DNA from 3 places in the Nocardia iowensis genome. Region 3 is predicted to be linked to each of the others. Evidence: riboswitches for the same ligand, from Rfam matches in the RefSeq annotation. Region 3 holds a riboswitch; each other region holds the start of a gene.
What was found. A riboswitch is a leader RNA that binds a small molecule or an ion and turns the genes downstream of it on or off. The one in region 3 is predicted to bind S-adenosylmethionine.
Positions count from the first base shown of each region.

Region 1 (5,938 bases), 2.0 Mb from region 3:
CGCCGTCGCCGCCATCATCGCCACCATGGCCTACATGGACCGCAACCCGCCTGCCCCCGGCGCCCCCACCGGCCTCTCCTGGAGCCGCTGGTGGAAAACGGTCAAGCAGGGCCGTTGAACGGGACATGACGGAGGCTCCACTTGCGCTTTGCCGCAGGCAGGTCCCGTTCGTCGGATGGGTGACGCTGGTCGGGGCCGGTATCGCGGTGGGCGGGGCGGGGATCGGGCTGTTCAACCGGATGACAGTGCGGCAGCTGACGGACGCGGCGGGCGGTGTGACCGAGCCGGTGACCGTGTGTGTTCCGGCTCGTGACGAGGCGGAGCGATTGCCCGGGCTGCTTGCGGACCTGCGGGTGCAGCAGGGGGTGGCGCGGATGAGTGTGTTGATTCTCGATGACGCGTCGGGCGATGACACGTTTGCGGCGGCGATCGAGGCGGCCGGTGGCGATCCGCGAATCACGGTGTTGCGCAACGACACCGAACCAGCGCCCGGGTGGACCGGGAAGGCCGCCGCGTGTGCGCGATTGGCCGAGGCGGTGGCGACGCCGGTGCTGGTGTTCGTGGACGCGGATGTGCGACTGGGACCGGGTGCGGTCGCTGCGGCGGTCACCGAATTGCGCAGGCGGCGGGTCGCGTTGCTGTCACCTTGGCCGATGCAGCGGGCCGAGTCCGTGGCCGAGGCGTTGGTGCAGCCGCTGCTGTGCTGGTCGTGGGCGGCGACATTGCCGATTTCGGTGGCGAATCGGAGTCTGCGGCCGTCGACTTCGGTTGCCTGCGGCCAATTTCTGGTGTTCGACACCGCTGCCTACCGGGCCGTCGGCGGGCACGCCGCGGTGGCCGCCAGTGCCACCGAGGACCTTGATATCGCCCGAACACTGCGCCGCGCAGGACAACCCACCGCCCTCGTGGGCGCGGGACGGATGGCAAGCACCCGAATGTACTCGGGCGTACACGAACTCGACGACGGCTACACCCGCTGGCTGTGGTCGGCCTACGGCGGCACGATCCCGGGCGGCGCGGCCGTGGGACTTCTTGCCGCCCTCGGCTATTGGGTGCCACCGTTGGCGGCGTCGTGTGGTCGCGGCACCGTCCGCCGCATCGGACTCCTCGGCTACGCCGCCGCCGTCACCGGCAGGCTGTTGTCCCGCTCCCTCGAAACCGGCGGTCCGGTCGCCCCCGCCGATGTCGTTGCCGCACTGGCCCACCCGCTGTCCATCGCCGCCTATCTCCGGCTGTGGGTACGCTCCCACCGCGCCCGCCGACGCGGGACGCTGCGCTGGAAGGGTCGCGCGCTCGGTTCCGTCGGCGCCTAGCTGGGGCTTACCGAACCTCGGTGATGCCAACCGTGGGCAAGAAGAAGCAGGACTTTCCGCCGTTCTCCACCGTGCCGAAAACCGCGGCCAGCACGGTGCCGGTGCCGGTCTCGACGGGTACGGCGCGGACGCCGCCCATCGGGAGGGCGGCGAAAAAGAAGTCCTGGATGGCACGTTCGGCCATCGGGCGCAGGGCGGGCGGGACTTCGGCGGGAATCATGCCACCGAAGACGGTGGACAGCGGGCCCATGGCGGCCAGCCCGCCTCGGCCGCTCGTCAGGTTCATCCAGGCGACATGCATGCCGGTGGTGTCCGAGCCGTCGTGGCCCAACCCGTACGGGATGAAGGTGAACATGGTCTGCCCGGCCTTGACGGCGGTCAGGTCGAGGCCGGGAATGGCGACCGTGGTCTTGGGCCATGGGCCCGGCACGGCACCCGCCACCGCGGGGGCCAGTCCGTAGGTGGTGCCGTCGAGGCAGAACGCTGCCGCGGTCGGGTAGAGGAACGGCTGCATACCGAAGGAACGCAGGCCCTCGATCGCGGTGTTGTACACGCCGAGGACATCGCCGGGCGCGGCGGTACCGGTCTGGGCGGGACGATCCCCCGTCGTGCGGACCTCGCCAGGAGCGGGCGGCGCCGGGGCCGCACTCGCGACAGGAGCGGCCAGGGCCAGTGCGACCGAGCAGGTCGCGACAGCAGACAAAATGGTCAGACGGCGCATCACGGTCACGGAGACCTCTCTCATCGTCGACGCAATCGAAGGTCGACGGTACTCCGGCAAACCCGCTGAACTGGCTGTATTACGCCCGGCAAGTCATCGGCGTGTCCTGCGGACGACCTGCAAGGGGCCCCGCACAGCGCGAGTCGTACGCTGCTTCCGGCAGTACCGCCCGAATACGTGAGCAGCACACCGTCCAGGTGGCGCGGCACTGTCGCCGGAAACCGATCAGGCTGTGTCAGCACATGTCCGGCTATCGGATTTACTCCGCGAATCGGACCCCGGCAAGATCTACGCTCACCGTGATTACTTCCCTTGCCCCAGGGTTCGCCTGCTGGGCATGATAATTCGGCTCGACCCTGGCATCACCCGATGTCCGGATCGGCGACAACCATCCAGAGCGACCGAGAGACCTGGCTCGTCGACGTCGCAGCAACCCCCCGGTTCACCGGGTGCGGGTGCTTCCGCCGGGACCGATGGAGGAACCGAAGTGATCATTTCCGCTGCTCGCGGCACCCGTTGGGGCCGTCGCCATATCGATCAGTGCAAAGTGACGTCCGCGAGCTGTCGGGGCTGACCCGCAGCCAGTCTGTGCACCCGTCGCTGGCCGGGTGATGTGACCGCGGCCCGAGTGGCGCGGTCTCGTTCGTTCTTCCGAAGGACCCGTCATGAGTGAGCGTAGCGAGCGAACAAAAGGCACAGCTGCCAAACGCAGTCATGACGGAGCCGAGCGCCAGCGAGGTGGAGTCATGAGTGCGTCCGCCGCACCCGATGCCGCCGCCGTCCCCGGCGAAACCGACGCCGATACCGGCACGCCGGTTGCTGTCGACACCGCGACCGGTGCCGAAACCGCCGCAGACCCGGGGCAGGCCGCCCCCGCACCAACCGTGGCCAAACAGTGGCACCCGTGGCGGTGGGTGATCAGCGCCGTCGCGCTGATCCTGCTCGCGCAGTTCATCCATGGCCTGGCCACCAACCCGGGTTGGGATTGGCCGACGTTCGCCAAGTACGTCACCGCGGAATCAGTGCTGGCAGCGCTGAAAGTGACGCTGGAACTGACCGCTTGGGGAACGGCACTCGGCTTCCTGCTCGGCACCGCGCTGGCGATCGCCCGATTGTCGAACAACCCGGTGCTACGGGTGATCTCGTGGTGCTACATCTGGGCATTCCGCTCGATCCCGCTCATCGTGCAGCTGCTGTTCTGGTTCAACATCGCCTACCTGTACAACACGCTGTCGCTCGGAATCCCGTTCGGCCCCGCGTTTTTCACCTTCGAGGTGAACGGCGTGATCAGTGGCTTCACCGCGGCGGTGATCGGGCTGGCCCTGCATCAGGCGGCGTATTCGGCCGAGATCATCCGCGCCGGCATCATCTCCGTGGACGCGGGCCAGCTGGAAGCCGCTGCGGCGCTCGGCATTCCGCGCCTGCGACAGTTCCGCACCATCGTGGTCCCGCAAGCGATGCGGTCGATTCTGCCCAATGCGACCAACGAGGTGATCAGCCTGTTCAAGGGCACCTCGATCGTCTCGGTGATGGCGATCGCGGAACTGTTCTACCAGGTCCAGGTGATCTACGGACGCAACGGCCGGGTGGTGCCGCTGCTGATGGTCGCGACCGCCTGGTACATCGTGCTCACCACCGTGCTCTCGGTGGCGCAGTACTACATCGAGCGCCACTACGCCAAGGGCACCCAGCGCACCCCACCGCCGTCGCCGGTCGCGCGGGCCTGGCAGAAGCTGCGCGAGATCGCCGAAAACAGCACCACCGCACCACGAGGAGCGACCCGATGACCGCCGCACCCGCCGTCGAAATTCGCGGCGTCCGCAAATCCTATGGTGCGCACGAGGTGCTGCGTGGCGTCGATTTGACCGTGCGCTCCGGCGAGGTGGTGACGGTGATCGGTCCCTCCGGCTCCGGCAAGTCCACGCTGCTGCGGGTGGTCAATCATCTGGAGTCGCTGGATGCGGGCACCGTGCACATCGACGGTGAGCTGATCGGATATCGGCTGCGCCGCAACATGTTGCACGCGCTGCCCGATCGTGAGGTGCGCAAGCAGCGTTCCCGGATCGGGTTCGTCTTCCAGCAGTTCAACCTGTTCCCGCATTTGACGGTGCTCGACAATGTCACGCTCGCACCGCTTTCCACACACGGCCGCACAGCGGGCAAGCGCCGTGACCGCAAGGAGGTCGAAGCCGAGGCGCGGGTGCTGCTGGAGCGGGTCGGCATCGGCGAGTTGGCCGACGCGTATCCGCGCCGGCTGTCCGGCGGACAGCAGCAGCGGGTGGCGATCGCGCGGGCACTTGCCCTGCGCCCCCGAGTGATCCTGTTCGACGAGCCGACTTCCGCATTGGATCCCGAGCTGGTCGGCGAGGTGCTCGACGTGATCCGCGATCTCGCGCACGGCGGCACCGCACTGGTGATCGTCACCCACGAGATCGGCTTCGCCCGCGAAATCGCCGACACCGTCGTGTTCTTGGACGCGGGCGCCATCGTCGAACAGGGCACGCCGCAGTCCGTCCTCGATAATCCGCGCCACCCGCGCACCCGCGCCTTTCTGTCCCGAGTCCGCTGATGAACAGGTACCCGATGAAGCTTTCCGCCCTGGCCACCGCCGCGACCGCGGTCGTGCTGCTGGCCACCGGCTGCACCGACCCCGATGCGGATTCCGCGGGCCAGCCCGCCGGTGCGATCACCTTCGACCTCTCCGCCGCCCAGTCCGGCCGCGTCCGCGCCGCCAAGGTGGACAGCATCGCCGCCGAAGTGCCGCAGGCCATTCGGGACCGCGGCACCCTGGTGGTGACCGGCTCGTCCGGCACCGCGCCGCCGCTGCGCTTCTACGCCGAGGACGACAAGACCGTGGTCGGCTCCGAGGTCGATTTCGCCTCGCTGATCGCCGACATCCTCGGCCTGAAACTCGATGCGCAGGTGGCGGATTGGTCACAGAACTTCGTGCGCATCGATTCCGGTGAGGTCGACGCCTTCATCTCCAATGTCACGGTGACCGAGGAGCGCAAGGAGAAATATGACTTCGCCACCTACCGCAAGGACACTGTGGCGCTGGAAGTACCCAACCAGAGCACCCTGGCGTACCAGGACCGTAAGAGCCTGGCGGGCAAGCGGATCGGCGTCGGCAGCGGCACCAATCAGGAACAACTGCTGGTGAAGTGGAATGAGCAGAACCGCGCCGAGGGCCTGGCGCCCATCGACATCGCCTACTTCCAGCAGACCAGCGACTACTACCTCGCGCTCGCCTCGCAGCGGCTCGACGGCTACATCGGCCCCAACCCGACCGCGATCTATCACTCCGCCACGGCGAAACAGACGAAGATCCTGGCCACCTTCTCCGGCGCGGGCGACGCGTTGCAGGGCGAGATAGCGGTGCTCACCAAGAAGAACACCGGCCTGGCCGCCGCCATCCAGCACGCCCTCGCCTACGCCATCGAACATGGCACCTATCAGCAGGTGATCGATCGGTGGGGGCTGCGGACCGAGCAGGTCACCGAATCGCGGATCAACCCGCCCGGCCTACCGAAGGGGCGGTGAACCGGTGCCACAACAACTTTCGGCCCAGCACCTGCGGGTGCACCAGGTCGCCCAGGACGATCCGCTGGCCGCGCCGCTGCTCGCCGAGCTCGCCGTCGAGTACAGCAGCCGCTACGGCCGCAGCGCCGGTGAGATGCACGCGACGCTGCGCGACTATCCGGCCGCCGAGTTCGCGCCGCCGCACGGCGCGCTGCTCGTGGTCACCCGCGACGGCGAGGCGGTGGCGGGCGGCGCCTTCCAGCGTTATGACGCGGAAACGGCCGAGCTCAAACGGATCTGGACCGCACGCGAACATCGTAGGCAGGGGCTCGGGTTGTTCGTGCTGAAGCAGCTCGAAGCCGAAGTCGGGCGGCGCGGGTATCGG
Region 1 covers NZ_CP078145.1:2,532,850-2,538,787, reverse strand. Annotated here, with positions in the region: gene KV110_RS11675 (LppM family (lipo)protein) at 1-118, shown strand, start outside; gene KV110_RS11670 (glycosyltransferase family 2 protein) at 126-1,313, shown strand; gene KV110_RS11665 (hypothetical protein) at 1,321-2,058, opposite strand; SAM riboswitch class I at 2,420-2,514, shown strand; gene KV110_RS11660 (amino acid ABC transporter permease) at 2,781-3,821, shown strand; gene KV110_RS11655 (amino acid ABC transporter ATP-binding protein) at 3,818-4,603, shown strand; gene KV110_RS11650 (ABC transporter substrate-binding protein) at 4,603-5,574, shown strand; gene KV110_RS11645 (GNAT family N-acetyltransferase) at 5,579-5,938, shown strand, end outside.
Region 1: linked by a shared signal. The riboswitch ahead of KV110_RS11660 (amino acid ABC transporter permease) and the one ahead of KV110_RS02520 (aminotransferase class V-fold PLP-dependent enzyme) in region 3 are both predicted to bind S-adenosylmethionine.

Region 2 (5,938 bases), 1.0 Mb from region 3:
TGCCGCAACCTGGCCTGCAGGTCACGCGGGGTGCGAATGGAATTGTTGGTCAGCACCAGGAACGGGGTCTCGTTGGCGCGCAGCTCGGCGAGGAACTCATCGGCGCCGGGCACCAGTTGGTCCTCATGCACCAGCACCCCATCCATGTCGGTCAGATAGGACAGGATCGGTTCGTCATCGGTCACCAGACAATTGTCCCACTACGGACGCAGCCGGACGTCAGTCCGCCCGTAGACGCGCATGGCCGGAGCGAATGCGGAGGTACGCAGAACAGGCGCAGCCGGACGTCAGTCCCTCCGTAGACCGCGCACGGCCGGAGTGAATGCGGAGGTACGCAGAACAGGCGCAGCCGGACGTCAGTCCGTCCGCAGATCGCGCATGGCCGGAGTGAATGCGGAGGTACGCAGAACAGGCGCAGCCGGACGTCAGTCCGTCCATAGATCGCGCATGACCGGAGCGAATGCGGAGGTACGCCTATTGAACACGTTCCTGGCGCAAGGCCGAGGGTGCGGCCCTTCCCACATCGCACGGCCTGGCTGACTATGGTCGGAGACGGCCGCATTGCGCGTGCGCGAAAGCGGCGGACAGTGTTCATGCGACCGCCGAGGCACGGGAACGTTCGCGGGCCCGCGGCGGTTGTGCGAGGCATGACCGCGGCGTGTCTGCGGCCGAAAACGGTGTGCGGGAATGCCCGCACAGGTGTGCAGCGAAGCGACAGGAGTGGCGCGCATGGGTGATCTCAAGCTCGGGTACAAGGCGTCGGCGGAACAGTTCGGGCCGCGGGAACTGGTGGAAATCGCGGTGCTGGCCGAGGAACACGGCCTCGACAGCGCCACCGTGAGCGACCACTTCCAGCCGTGGCGGCACAAGGGCGGGCACGCACCGTTCTCGCTGGCCTGGATGGCGGCGGTCGGCGAACGCACCCAACGGATTCAACTCGGCACCTCGGTGCTCACCCCCACCTTCCGCTACAACCCGGCGGTGATCGCACAGGCCTTCGCCACGATGGGTTGTCTGTACCCCGATCGGATCATGCTCGGTGTCGGCACCGGCGAGGCGCTGAACGAGATCGCCACCGGCTACAAGGGCGAATGGCCGGAATTCAAGGAACGTTTCGCGCGTCTGCGCGAGGCGGTCGACCTGATGCGCGCCCTGTGGACCGGTGACCGCGTCGACTTCAGCGGCGAGTACTACAACACCGTCGGCGCGTCCATCTACGACGTGCCCAAGGGCGGCATCCCGGTCTACGTGGCCGCAGGCGGTCCGCTCGTCGCACGCTACGCGGGACGTGCGGGTGACGGCTTCATCTGCACCTCCGGCAAGGGCATGGAGCTCTACACCGAGAAACTGATGCCCGCAGTCGCCGAGGGCGCCGCCAAGGCAGGCCGCACCGTCGACGACATCGATCGGATGATCGAAATCAAGATCTCCTACGACACCGATCCCGAACTGGCCCTGGAGAACACGCGCTTCTGGGCACCGCTGAGCCTGACTCCGGAACAGAAGCACAGCATCACCGACCCGATCGAGATGGAAGCCGCCGCCGACGCACTGCCGATCGAACAGATCGCCAAGCGCTGGATCGTCGCCAGCGACCCCGACCAGGCCGTCGACCTCATCAAGCCCTACCTCGACGCCGGCCTCAACCACCTGGTCTTCCACGCCCCCGGCCACGACCAGCGTCGCTTCCTCGACCTGTTCCAGCGCGACCTCGCCCCCCGCCTGCGCGCCCTGGCCTGAACTTCACAGACGGTCCACACGTTTCACAGGACCATCAACCCGCTGTGAAACGTGTGGAGTCTTCTGTGGGGTGCTAACTCAGCGCGCGGTCGAGGTCGGCGAGGAGATCTTCGACGTCCTCCAGGCCTACCGAGATGCGGACTACGCCGTCGGTGAGGCCGATGGTGGCGCGGCCTTCCGGGCCCATCGCGCGGTGGGTTGTGGTGGCGGGGTGGGTGATCAGGGACTTGGCATCGCCGAGGTTGTTGGAGATGTCGACGATGCGGAGGCGGTTGAGGACTTCGAACGCGCGCTTCTTGGCTTCGTGCGCGGGCGCGTTCAGTTCGAAGGTGACCACGGTGCCGCCCGCGCTCATCTGGCTGGTGGCCAGGCCGTGTTGCGGATGTGATTCCAGGAAGGGGTATTTCACCCAGCTGACGGCCTTGTTGGTCTCCAGGTAGCGGGCGATGCGCAGCGCGGACTCGGTCGAATGACGCACCCGCAGCGGCATTGTCTCCAAGCCCTTGAGCAGGGTCCACGCATTGAACGGGCTGAGCGCCGGACCGGTATGGCGCATCAGGGTTTTCACCGGACCCTCGATGTAGTCCTTCTCGCCGAGGATGGCCCCGCCGAGCACCCGACCCTGGCCGTCGATGTGCTTGGTGCCCGAGTAGACGACCACGTCGGCGCCGAGTTCGAAGCCCCGCTGCAGCAGCGGTGTGGCAAAGACGTTGTCCAGCACCACTTTCGCGCCCGCGGCGTGCGCGAGCTCGGTGACCCGGCGCACGTCGACGAGGGTCTGCATGGGATTGGCCGGTGTCTCGAAGAACACCGCCTTGGTGGGCACGGACAGTGCCTGCTCCCACTGGCCCAGATCCTCGCCGTCGACGAAGACGGTCTCCACTCCCCAGCGCGGCAGGATCTCGTTGCACACCACGAAGCAGGACCCGAACAGGCTGCGCGCGGCCACAAGTCGATCACCGGCGCCGAGCAGCGCGCCCAAAGCGGTGAATACCGCGGACATTCCGCTCGCGGTCGCGAAACACGCTTCGGCACCGTCGAGCAGCCGCATCCGCTCCTCGAACATGGCGACCGTCGGGTTGCCGTAGCGGGAGTAGACGAAATGCTCGACGTCGCCGGTGAACGCGGCCTCGGCGGCCTCCGCACTCTCGTAGACGAAACCGGACGTCAGGTACAGCGCCTCGCTGGTTTCCTCGAAACCGGAGCGCCGCAACCCTCCTCGCACGCCGAGCGTCGCGGGACCGACGCCGTCGGGCAGCGGCTTGTCGAACGCACCACCGGTGATCACGACTGCCTCCCGACGACAGAGCTCCGCGACAACGCGTTGATCAGACAGCAGTTCATGACTGCCGCCAGGGCAAGCCGAGGGCACGCCAGCCACTGCCGCCGCGGTGCCCGTGCTCGTCGACCGGGCCTTCGAAGCCCTCGAGCACGTTGTAGGAGGTGGCGAACCCGGCCTGCGTCGCGGCGATCGCCGCGCCGATGGAGCGCTGCCCGGACCGACACAGGAAGATCACCGGGGCGTCCGGATTGTGTCCGTCGAGCGCCGTGACCAGCTGCTCGGTGAACTCGCTGTTGCGCGTCCCGGTGGTGTCGACCCACTCGATCAGCACCGTGGGGCGCTCGATCGAACTGGTGTCGGGCACGCCGACGAACTTCCACTCGGCCTCGGTACGCACATCGACCAGAACGGCTTCCGGGTTGTCCCGCAACAATTCCCAGGCCTGCTGCGGGGTGATGTCACCGGCATAACTCATATGGACCCTCCTAGAATCCGCACTTGCCGCGCTCGGGTTTGACGCACGGCCAGGTCGTCACCCGGAGCACCCCACCGCGGAGGAGGGTTGCCGACCAGTATTGCCGGGGCTTGACACTGGTTCTCATGACCTTCTGCTGAGATTGCCTGGACAAGGGTCACCCTGTCAAACGGCTGCTCACGGTATGAGAATGCTCAATTACAGACCAGCCATTTGTCGCCGGACCGGGTCAGATTCCAGGTCGCGGTCGACTCGTCGCCGTCGACCTTGGTAGTGACCGTGGCCTTCGCCCGGTCGCCATCGACCATCGGATCGACGAGTTTCGTGATTTCCACGGTCTTTCCGGCGCCGGACCGACCCGCCAGCGGGGATCGTTTCGGATCGAAGCCCGGGCATCCCGTGCCTGGTGGAGGCACCATCTCAGTGCTGTTGGAGCCGTCGACGAAGTTGCGCACCGCGGCGGCGATCTTGTCCGATTCTGTGACATTTTTCTCAGCGGGCGACAGCACCCCGCCGATGGTGATCGCGACGAGCACGATCACCGCGAGCACGGCGGCCGCGACGAACGGCGCCACCGAACGCTTGTCGGTCTGATCGACCACGATGACTTCGTCTTCCGCGGGTGACTGCTGATCGCTCATACGACGATGATCCCTGGTCGGCAGGGTTATCCGGCGATCGCCCCCGCCCCGCACGGCAGTACGCGGTGAAGTGCGCTCGACAACGCGAGGATCAGCCTCGCCGGGTCGGGTAACCCGGACAGAACGGGCCGGGTGGCATCCACTCAGTTCGCGCACCGCCGAGGGCCGTCCGCGTCGTCACCGATAGAATCGCGGGACTGCGGCCTGCTGTCATAGCCGCGACTGGGGTGGCCACGAGCCGACACCCTCAGTGTCCGCATCGACAGGTGCAACCAGCCAGCGCGTAACTTAGCCTAGGCTAAGGAAGACGCCGTAATTGTTCTCGACCATAAGGGTGCGCGTAAAAGATGACCGAACAGAATGCAGCGAGCCGCCCGCTCCGCATCGCGATCGTTGGCGCCGGACCGGCCGGGATCTACGCCGCCGACGCCTTGATGAAGTCCGATGCCGAGGTGAGCATCGACCTGTTCGAGCGCATGCCCGCGCCGTTCGGGCTGATCCGCTACGGCGTCGCGCCGGACCATCCGCGCATCAAGGGCATCATCACCGCCCTGCACAAGGTCCTCGACAAGCCGCAGGTGCGCCTGCTCGGCAACATCGACTACGGCACCGACATCACCCTCGATGATCTGCGCACGTTCTACGACGCGGTCATCTTCTCCACCGGCGCCAACGCCGACCGCGCGCTTGGCATCCCTGGCATCGGCCTGGACGGCTCCTACGGCGCCGCGGACTTCGTGTCCTGGTACGACGGTCACCCGGACGTCCCGCGCACCTGGCCGCTGGACGCGGAGAAGGTCGCCGTGCTCGGCGTCGGCAACGTCGCACTCGATGTGGCGCGGGTGCTGGCCAAGACCGGTGACGAGCTGCTGCCGACCGAGATCCCGCCGAACGTCTACGCGGGCCTCAAGGCCAACAAGGCGCTCGAGGTGCACGTGTTCGGCCGCCGTGGCCCGGCACAGGCCAAGTTCACCCCACTGGAGCTGCGCGAACTGGACCACTCGCCGACCATCGAGGTCATCGTCGATCCCGAGGACATCGAATACGACGAGGGCTCCGAGGCCGCGCGCCGCCACTCCAAGCAGGTCGACATGATCGCCAACACGCTGGAGCAGTGGGCGATTCGCGACGTCGGCGACCGGCCACACAAGCTGTTCCTGCACTTCTTCGAGTCGCCCGCCGAGATCCTCGGCGAGAACGGCAAGGTGGTCGGCCTGCGCACCGAGCGCACCCAGCTCGACGGCACCGGCAACGTCAAGGGCACCGGCGTGTTCAAGGAATGGGACGTGCAGGCGGTCTACCGGGCCGTCGGCTACCTGTCGCAGAACCTGACCAACCTGCCGTTCGACGACCAGGCGGGCACCGTGCCCAACGAGGCGGGGCGCGTCATCGCCGACGAGAACGCCGACGGCGCGGACCGCTACATCCCGGCCACCTACGTCACCGGCTGGATCAAGCGCGGCCCGGTCGGCCTCATCGGCCACACCAAGGGCGACGCCAACGAGACGGTGGCCTGCCTGCTCGACGACAGCGCGAACTTCACCCCGGCCGCGCGGCCGGAGCTGGACGCCGTCACCGAGTTCCTGGAGAGCAAGGGCATTCCGTTCACCACCTGGCAGGGCTGGTACCGCCTCGACGCGCACGAGCGTTCGCTCGGCGAGCCTGAGGGCCGCGAGCGCGTCAAGGTGGTCGAGCGGGAAGACATGCTGCGGGCCAGCGAGCCGCACAAGGTCTGAGCCTGCTCGGGAAGAATCTGTTACCTCCGCGACAGCAGAATTAGTTTTCCTGAGGCATTCTGTA
Region 2 covers NZ_CP078145.1:8,475,450-8,481,387, forward strand. Annotated here, with positions in the region: gene KV110_RS39150 (HAD-IIA family hydrolase) at 1-146, opposite strand, end outside; gene fgd (glucose-6-phosphate dehydrogenase (coenzyme-F420)) at 730-1,740, shown strand; gene KV110_RS39160 (O-succinylhomoserine sulfhydrylase) at 1,814-3,028, opposite strand; gene KV110_RS39165 (rhodanese-like domain-containing protein) at 3,081-3,497, opposite strand; SAM riboswitch class IV at 3,512-3,628, opposite strand; gene KV110_RS39170 (Rv0361 family membrane protein) at 3,692-4,138, opposite strand; gene KV110_RS39175 (FAD-dependent oxidoreductase) at 4,486-5,874, shown strand.
Region 2: linked by a shared signal. The riboswitch ahead of KV110_RS39165 (rhodanese-like domain-containing protein) and the one ahead of KV110_RS02520 (aminotransferase class V-fold PLP-dependent enzyme) in region 3 are both predicted to bind S-adenosylmethionine.

Region 3 (5,938 bases):
TCCGGCCGGGCGGCGAGATGAAGAGCAGGAACGCGGCCAGCGTCCACCACCAGGACAGGTGCGGTAGCCACGGCAGCGAGCCGGACCAGCCCGCGATATTGCCGACGATCGCCAGCCAGGTGAGCCATTGCAGGCCGGTGAGCGTGGTGAGCGGGATGGTGGCGAGCACCTGCGTCCACTGCGCGAGCCGCGGTGTCGGGCGCACGACGCGCTCCTCGACGGCGACGGCCGGTGTGCTCTGCTCCAGCAGTTCGACCAGCGCGCCGAGGCGCGGATGGTCGTAGAGGTCGGCGACGGTGACCTGCGGGTAGCGCTCGCGCAGCGCGGTGACCAACTGGGCCGCCGCCAGCGAACCACCGCCCAGCTCGAAGAAGTCCGCATCGAGGTCGGTGGCCTCGCCGCCGAGGACCGAATCCCACAGTCGCGCAACCCATTGCGCGGTGCCGGTGAGTTCGCTTTCGGTATCGTCGTCGGTGTTGTTCGGTAACGGCCATGGCAGGGCGTTGCGGTCCACCTTGCCGGAGGTGCGGGTGGGCAGTTCGTTGACCACCGCGAGCCGGGGGACCAGTGGCGCCGGAAGTTGTTCGGCGAGTTGGGCCCGCGCGGCCTTGGCGTCGAAATCGGGGCCGGGTCCGGTGAGGTAGCCGACCAGAATCTTGTTGCCCGCCTTGGTGGTTCGTATCGCGGCGGCGGCGCCGGTGATGCCGGGCAGGTGTTGCAGCGCGTTGTCGATCTCGCCGAGTTCGATGCGGCGGCCGCCGAGCTTGATCTGATCGTCGGCGCGGCCGAGGAAGACCAGCCCCGCGCGGTCGTTACGCACCAGATCGCCGCTGCGGTAGGCGCGTTCCCAGCCGAGCGAGGGCAGCGGCGCGTACTTTTCCGCGTCTTTGGCGGGATCGAGATAGCGGGCCAGGCCGACGCCGCCGATCACCAGCTCGCCGGATTCGCCCTCGCCCACCGGGTTTCCGGCCGCGTCGACCACCACCAGGTCCCAGCCGTCGAGCGGGAGCCCGATCCGGATCGGCCACGTGTCGTCGAGCAGCGCGGCGCAGGCGACCACCGTTGCCTCGGTGGGGCCGTAGGTATTCCAGACCTCGCGCTCCGTATCTCCATTCCCGGCAAGACGTTCGGCGAGTTCCGGCGGCACCGCCTCGCCGCCGAAGATCAACAGCCGGACCGCGTCCAGCGCCTCGGCGGGCCAGGTGGCGGCCAGCGTAGGCACCGTGGAGACGATGCTGATCTCCCGGCGTACCAGCCATGGGCCGAGGTCGGCGCCGGTGCGGACCAGGTCGCGCGGGGCGGGGACGAGGCAGGCGCCGTTGCGCCAAGCCAGCCACATCTCTTCACAGGAGGCGTCGAAGGCGACCGAGAGTCCGGCGAGCACCCGGTCGCCGGGGCCGATCGGGGCGTCCGGCAGGAAGAGCCTGGCCTCGGCGTCGACAAAGGCGGCGGCGTTGCGATGGGTCACCGCAACACCTTTCGGCGTCCCGGTGGAGCCGGAGGTGAAGATGATCCAGGCGTCGTCGGCCGGGGTCGGCGCGGAACTTGTGCTCGCGTCGGGTGAGTTGTCCGCTGCGGCACGGATTCCCACCGGTGTCGTCTCGATGCCCGCCGCGGTCACGATCGCGGTGACCTGAGCCTCGCCGAAGACCAGCTGGGCCCGTTCGTCCGGGTCATCGGCGTCGACCGGCACATAGGCGGCGCCCGCGTAGAGCACGGCAAGGATGGTGAGGTAGAGGTCTCGGGAGCCCGACGGCATGCGCACGCCGACCCGGTCACCCGGCCGCACACCCGCCTTGGCCAGCCGGGCCACGGTCTGCTCGATCTCGGCAACGAGTTCGAGGTAGGTGAGCACCGTGTCGCCGTCATCGATGGCGGGTGCATCGGGGTGGGTCAGCGCGGTGGCGGTCAGGATGTCGACGAGAGTCCGGGCCGGTGGCGTGTGCGGGGTCCGTAGGAGCGGATCCACCGTCGCGTCAACCTGTGGCTGGAGCATGACGCCCTGCCCACCTCCCATTCGACCTGCCTCGCACTTCCCTGGTGTTGTTGTGTCATAGCTGGGTTACCAGTGGGCAAACACCCTGGTGACCAGTTGTCCACGGTACTCGGGGTTGTCGACGTTTGTTGTTCACCGGCGCGGTTGCGGGGCTCCCGAACGCGGGCCGAGTCGTTGCAGGTCGTGGCGATTTCTTGCGGGCGCGCCGAAGCAAGGCCTGGTGGGCGGGTTCCGCGGCAGGTTCGCCAGATAGTCGCTGGGTCGGTGGGTTCGCCCTGTTGTGATTCCGCTCATCGCCCCGGTGATATTGCAGCTCAGGGCGTTTCGAGCACCGCCGCGGCGGTGGGATTCAGGCCGCTGAGGCGGCGGTGCCGATGCCGAGGGTGGCCAGGATGGCGGCGCTGGCCTGTTCCAGCCGTTCCCGGATCTTCGGGCGGCGCAGCAGCGCGACCGCGCGGGAGGCGACCAAGGCCAGGATCACCATCTCTACCGCGGCGATGAGCGATTCGATGGCGCCGAGCGCGAGGGTGTTGACGAAGGTGACCTCGGTGAGGAACTGGGGTAGCACGGCGAGATAGAACAGGCCGACCTTCGGGTTGAACATGCACGAGACGATCCCCGCGGTGAACGCCGAGCGAACCGAGGTACGGGTGCCCGTGCCGGTGTGCGCCAGGCCGTCGGAGTCGCCGGCTTCCCGCGCAGCCCGCCGCTGCCGCCGTTGGTCGAGCAGCGCGCGAACACCCAAGTACACCAAGTAGATTCCACCCACCACCTTGAGCACGCGGTAAGCCGTCGCCGACTGCTCCAGCAGCGCCGCGACACCGGCCGCGACCACCACCGCCCACAGAATGCCGCCCAGTGCCGACCCGATCGCGGCGGCGATCCCCGGTCGCGCGTCCACCAGCGAGAATCGCAGCACCAGGAACGAATCCGGCCCAGGCGTGATCGACAGCAGGACGCACACCCCGATAAAGCTGAGCAGCAGGGAAACCGACACCCCGCAATGTGATCCCAGAACCCCCGAATAAGCAACGCATTTCCGCCCCGCCCGCCCAACCCGACCACTACGCGCCGCGGCCACGCCGACGACACAGTTGACAGGGTCGGGCTGTTTCTGCCAATCTCGGGTCAGGTCATGAGTACCAGCGTTCAGCCCCGGCTTGCTGGTCGGCAACCCTCCTCCGCGGTGGGGTGCTCCGGGTGACGACCAGGCCGACGCCCGACCGGGTGCGGCAAGCGCGGACTCGACGAATCATCTGATTGCGGGTCCCAGAGCCGATGGGATTTATCTGATGACTGTTGTTGTGGATCGTAACTGTGCCGCTCTTGCTCGGGTGTCCGGCGATGACCTTCAGGTGCCGCTCGTCCAGGGCGGGACGACCACCTACGCAAACTTCGACTACGCCGCGAGCGCACCCGCATTGGCCCAGGTCACCGACCGGGTGCAGCAGTTGTTGCCGTTCTACGCGAGCGTGCACCGCGGCGCCGGCTATGCCTCGCGGATCTCCACCGAGTGCTACGAGGCTGCCCGTGGTTCGGTGAGCCGCTTCCTCGACGCGGCCGACGACCAGGTGGTGGTGTTCACTCGCAACACCACCGATTCGCTGAACCTGCTCGCCTCCTGCGTGCCGGGCGACACCGTGGTGCTCGACATCGAACATCACGCCAACTTCCTGCCATGGACCAGGCACGGCCGCCGGGTGGTCCAGGCCGGTGCCACCGTCGAGGAGACCATCGGCCGCTTGGTCGCCGAGTTGTGCAGCAAGCCCGCCGCGCTGCTGGCGGTGACCGGCGCGTCCAATGTCACCGGCGAGGTGTTGCCGTTGGAGCGCCTCGCTACCATCGCCCACCAGTGCGGGGCACGCATCCTGGTCGATGCCGCGCAGCTCGCGCCGCATCGGCGAATCAGCTTGCGCGACACGGGTATCGACTATGTCGCATTTTCCGGGCACAAGTTGTACGCGCCGTTCGGTGCCGGCGTGCTCGTCGGTCGCCGGGATTGGCTGGACAACGCGGAGCCGTACCTCGCCGGTGGCGGCGCGGTCCGCGAGGTCACCACCTCCGGCGCGGAGTGGGCGCCCGCACCGCAGCGGCACGAGGGCGGTTCGCCGAACGTGCTCGGGGCCGCCGCACTCGCCGCCGCCTGTGACGCGCTCTGTGAGATCGACGCCGACACCCTCGCCACTCACGAACATCACCTCGCCGACCGGCTCCGCGCCGGTCTCGCCGCCATCCCCGGCGTGCGGTTGCTCCGCATCTGGACCGACGCCCCCGACACCGTCGGCATCGTCGCTTTCACCCTGGACGGTTTCGTCCCCGGCCACGTCGCCGCCTACCTGTCCGCTGAACACGGCATCGGCGTCCGCGACGGCCGTTTCTGCGCCCACCCCTTGCTCGCCCGCCTCGAGCTCGACGGTGCCCTGCGCGCCAGCATCGGCCTCGGCACCACCTCGGCCGACATCGACCGCCTCGTCCAGGCCGTAGCCACCCTCGTCCACACCGGCCCCACCTGGAACTACGCCAGCACCAACGGCCTCTGGAACCCCACCCCCGAGACCCGGCCGTTCACTTCCCAAGCCCCGACCGGCGCCGCGCCCTGCCTTGTCGGCTGAGTCGGGGCTCGCAGGGGGTTTAGTCGCCGAGTTTGGTGGGGCGGTGGTATTGGCCGTTGTAGTAGAGGAGGGGGGCGGCGGTGGGGGTTTCGTTGGTGTTGTCGTGGACTCGGGTCACCAGGCCTACGACCAGGGTGTGGTCGCCGATGGGGATGAGTTGGTGGATGGTGGCGCGGACCCAGATGGGGGTGCCGTGCAGAACTGGTTCGCCGGTGTCGAGGGTGGTCCACAGCGAGCGGTCGGTGAAGCGGTTCTCGGCGGTGCGGGCGAAGCGCTGGGCCAGGTCGTGCTGGTGTTCGCCGAGGAAGTGGATGACCACGGAGTCGGCATCGACCAGCGCCGCCAGACTGGACGAGGTGTGCGAGATGTTGAAGGAGACGAGCGGGGGCGCCAGCGACAGGGACGCGAACGAGGTCGCGGTGAAACCGATCGGGCCCTGCGGTGAGTCCAGCGTGACGACGGTGACACCGGCGGGATAGTGGCGCATCGAGGCGCGGAACTGCTCGGCGGTGATGCCGCTCAGATCGTCGGGGATCTGGAAATCCGTGGCGGGCCGTTGTGCTTCGGTCACACGTCCGAAACTACGCCGTGGTCGGCTGCGACGGGTGATCGCGTCGCCTGCGGAAAATTGATTCCGCCGGTCGCCGACGTCACTGTTGCGACACCTAGGTCTGGCCTGAATACGCGGAGCGGCGGGCTCGCGTGATTCAGTCGACGTCGATCGGCAGACCGGCGGTGATCCGCACCAGTTCTTGAAAAGAGGTGCGGAACACCGTGTTCGGGTGCCCACCTGCGGCCCACACCTCGCGATGACGGGACAGCGCGGTGTCCACCCAGGTGGGCAGGTTGGTGGGGTGACCGACCGGTGCGACACCGTTGATCGGCTGCCCGGTCACCTCGCGAACCAGGTCGGCGGGGGCCATGGTCAGCGTCCCTTCCAGCCGCTTTCCGGTGGACTCGAGGTCCACCTCGTGCGCGCCGGAAACCAGCAGCAGCACCGGATCCTCGTCCAACAGGAACACCAGCGAGGTGGTGATGGCACCCACGTCGACCCCGAGCGTTCGCGCGGCATCCGCGACAGTGGGCGTCGGTGCCGGCTGGGTCACGATGACACCGTGATGCCCTCGGGCGATGAGGGTGTCCGCGACTCGGCAGGCGATCGGTGGCAATGTCGACCTGCGCATGTCACCAGAGTAGAGCGATTGCGGGTGGTGCGCCCGGCTACTCGGCGAATGCGTCAGTATTCCGGATACCCCTCGCTCGGCCCGAGCATTCGTGCGATCCTGGCGCGTGTGACGTGTGCCAGCTCGGTCACCCTGCTCCCCGAGAC
Region 3 covers NZ_CP078145.1:525,529-531,466, forward strand. Annotated here, with positions in the region: gene KV110_RS02510 (Pls/PosA family non-ribosomal peptide synthetase) at 1-1,996, opposite strand, end outside; gene KV110_RS02515 (LysE family translocator) at 2,346-2,993, opposite strand; SAM riboswitch class IV at 3,128-3,241, shown strand; gene KV110_RS02520 (aminotransferase class V-fold PLP-dependent enzyme) at 3,289-4,608, shown strand; gene KV110_RS02525 (flavin reductase family protein) at 4,628-5,179, opposite strand; gene KV110_RS02530 (YbaK/EbsC family protein) at 5,316-5,792, opposite strand; gene KV110_RS02535 (2-oxo-4-hydroxy-4-carboxy-5-ureidoimidazoline decarboxylase) at 5,846-5,938, opposite strand, start outside.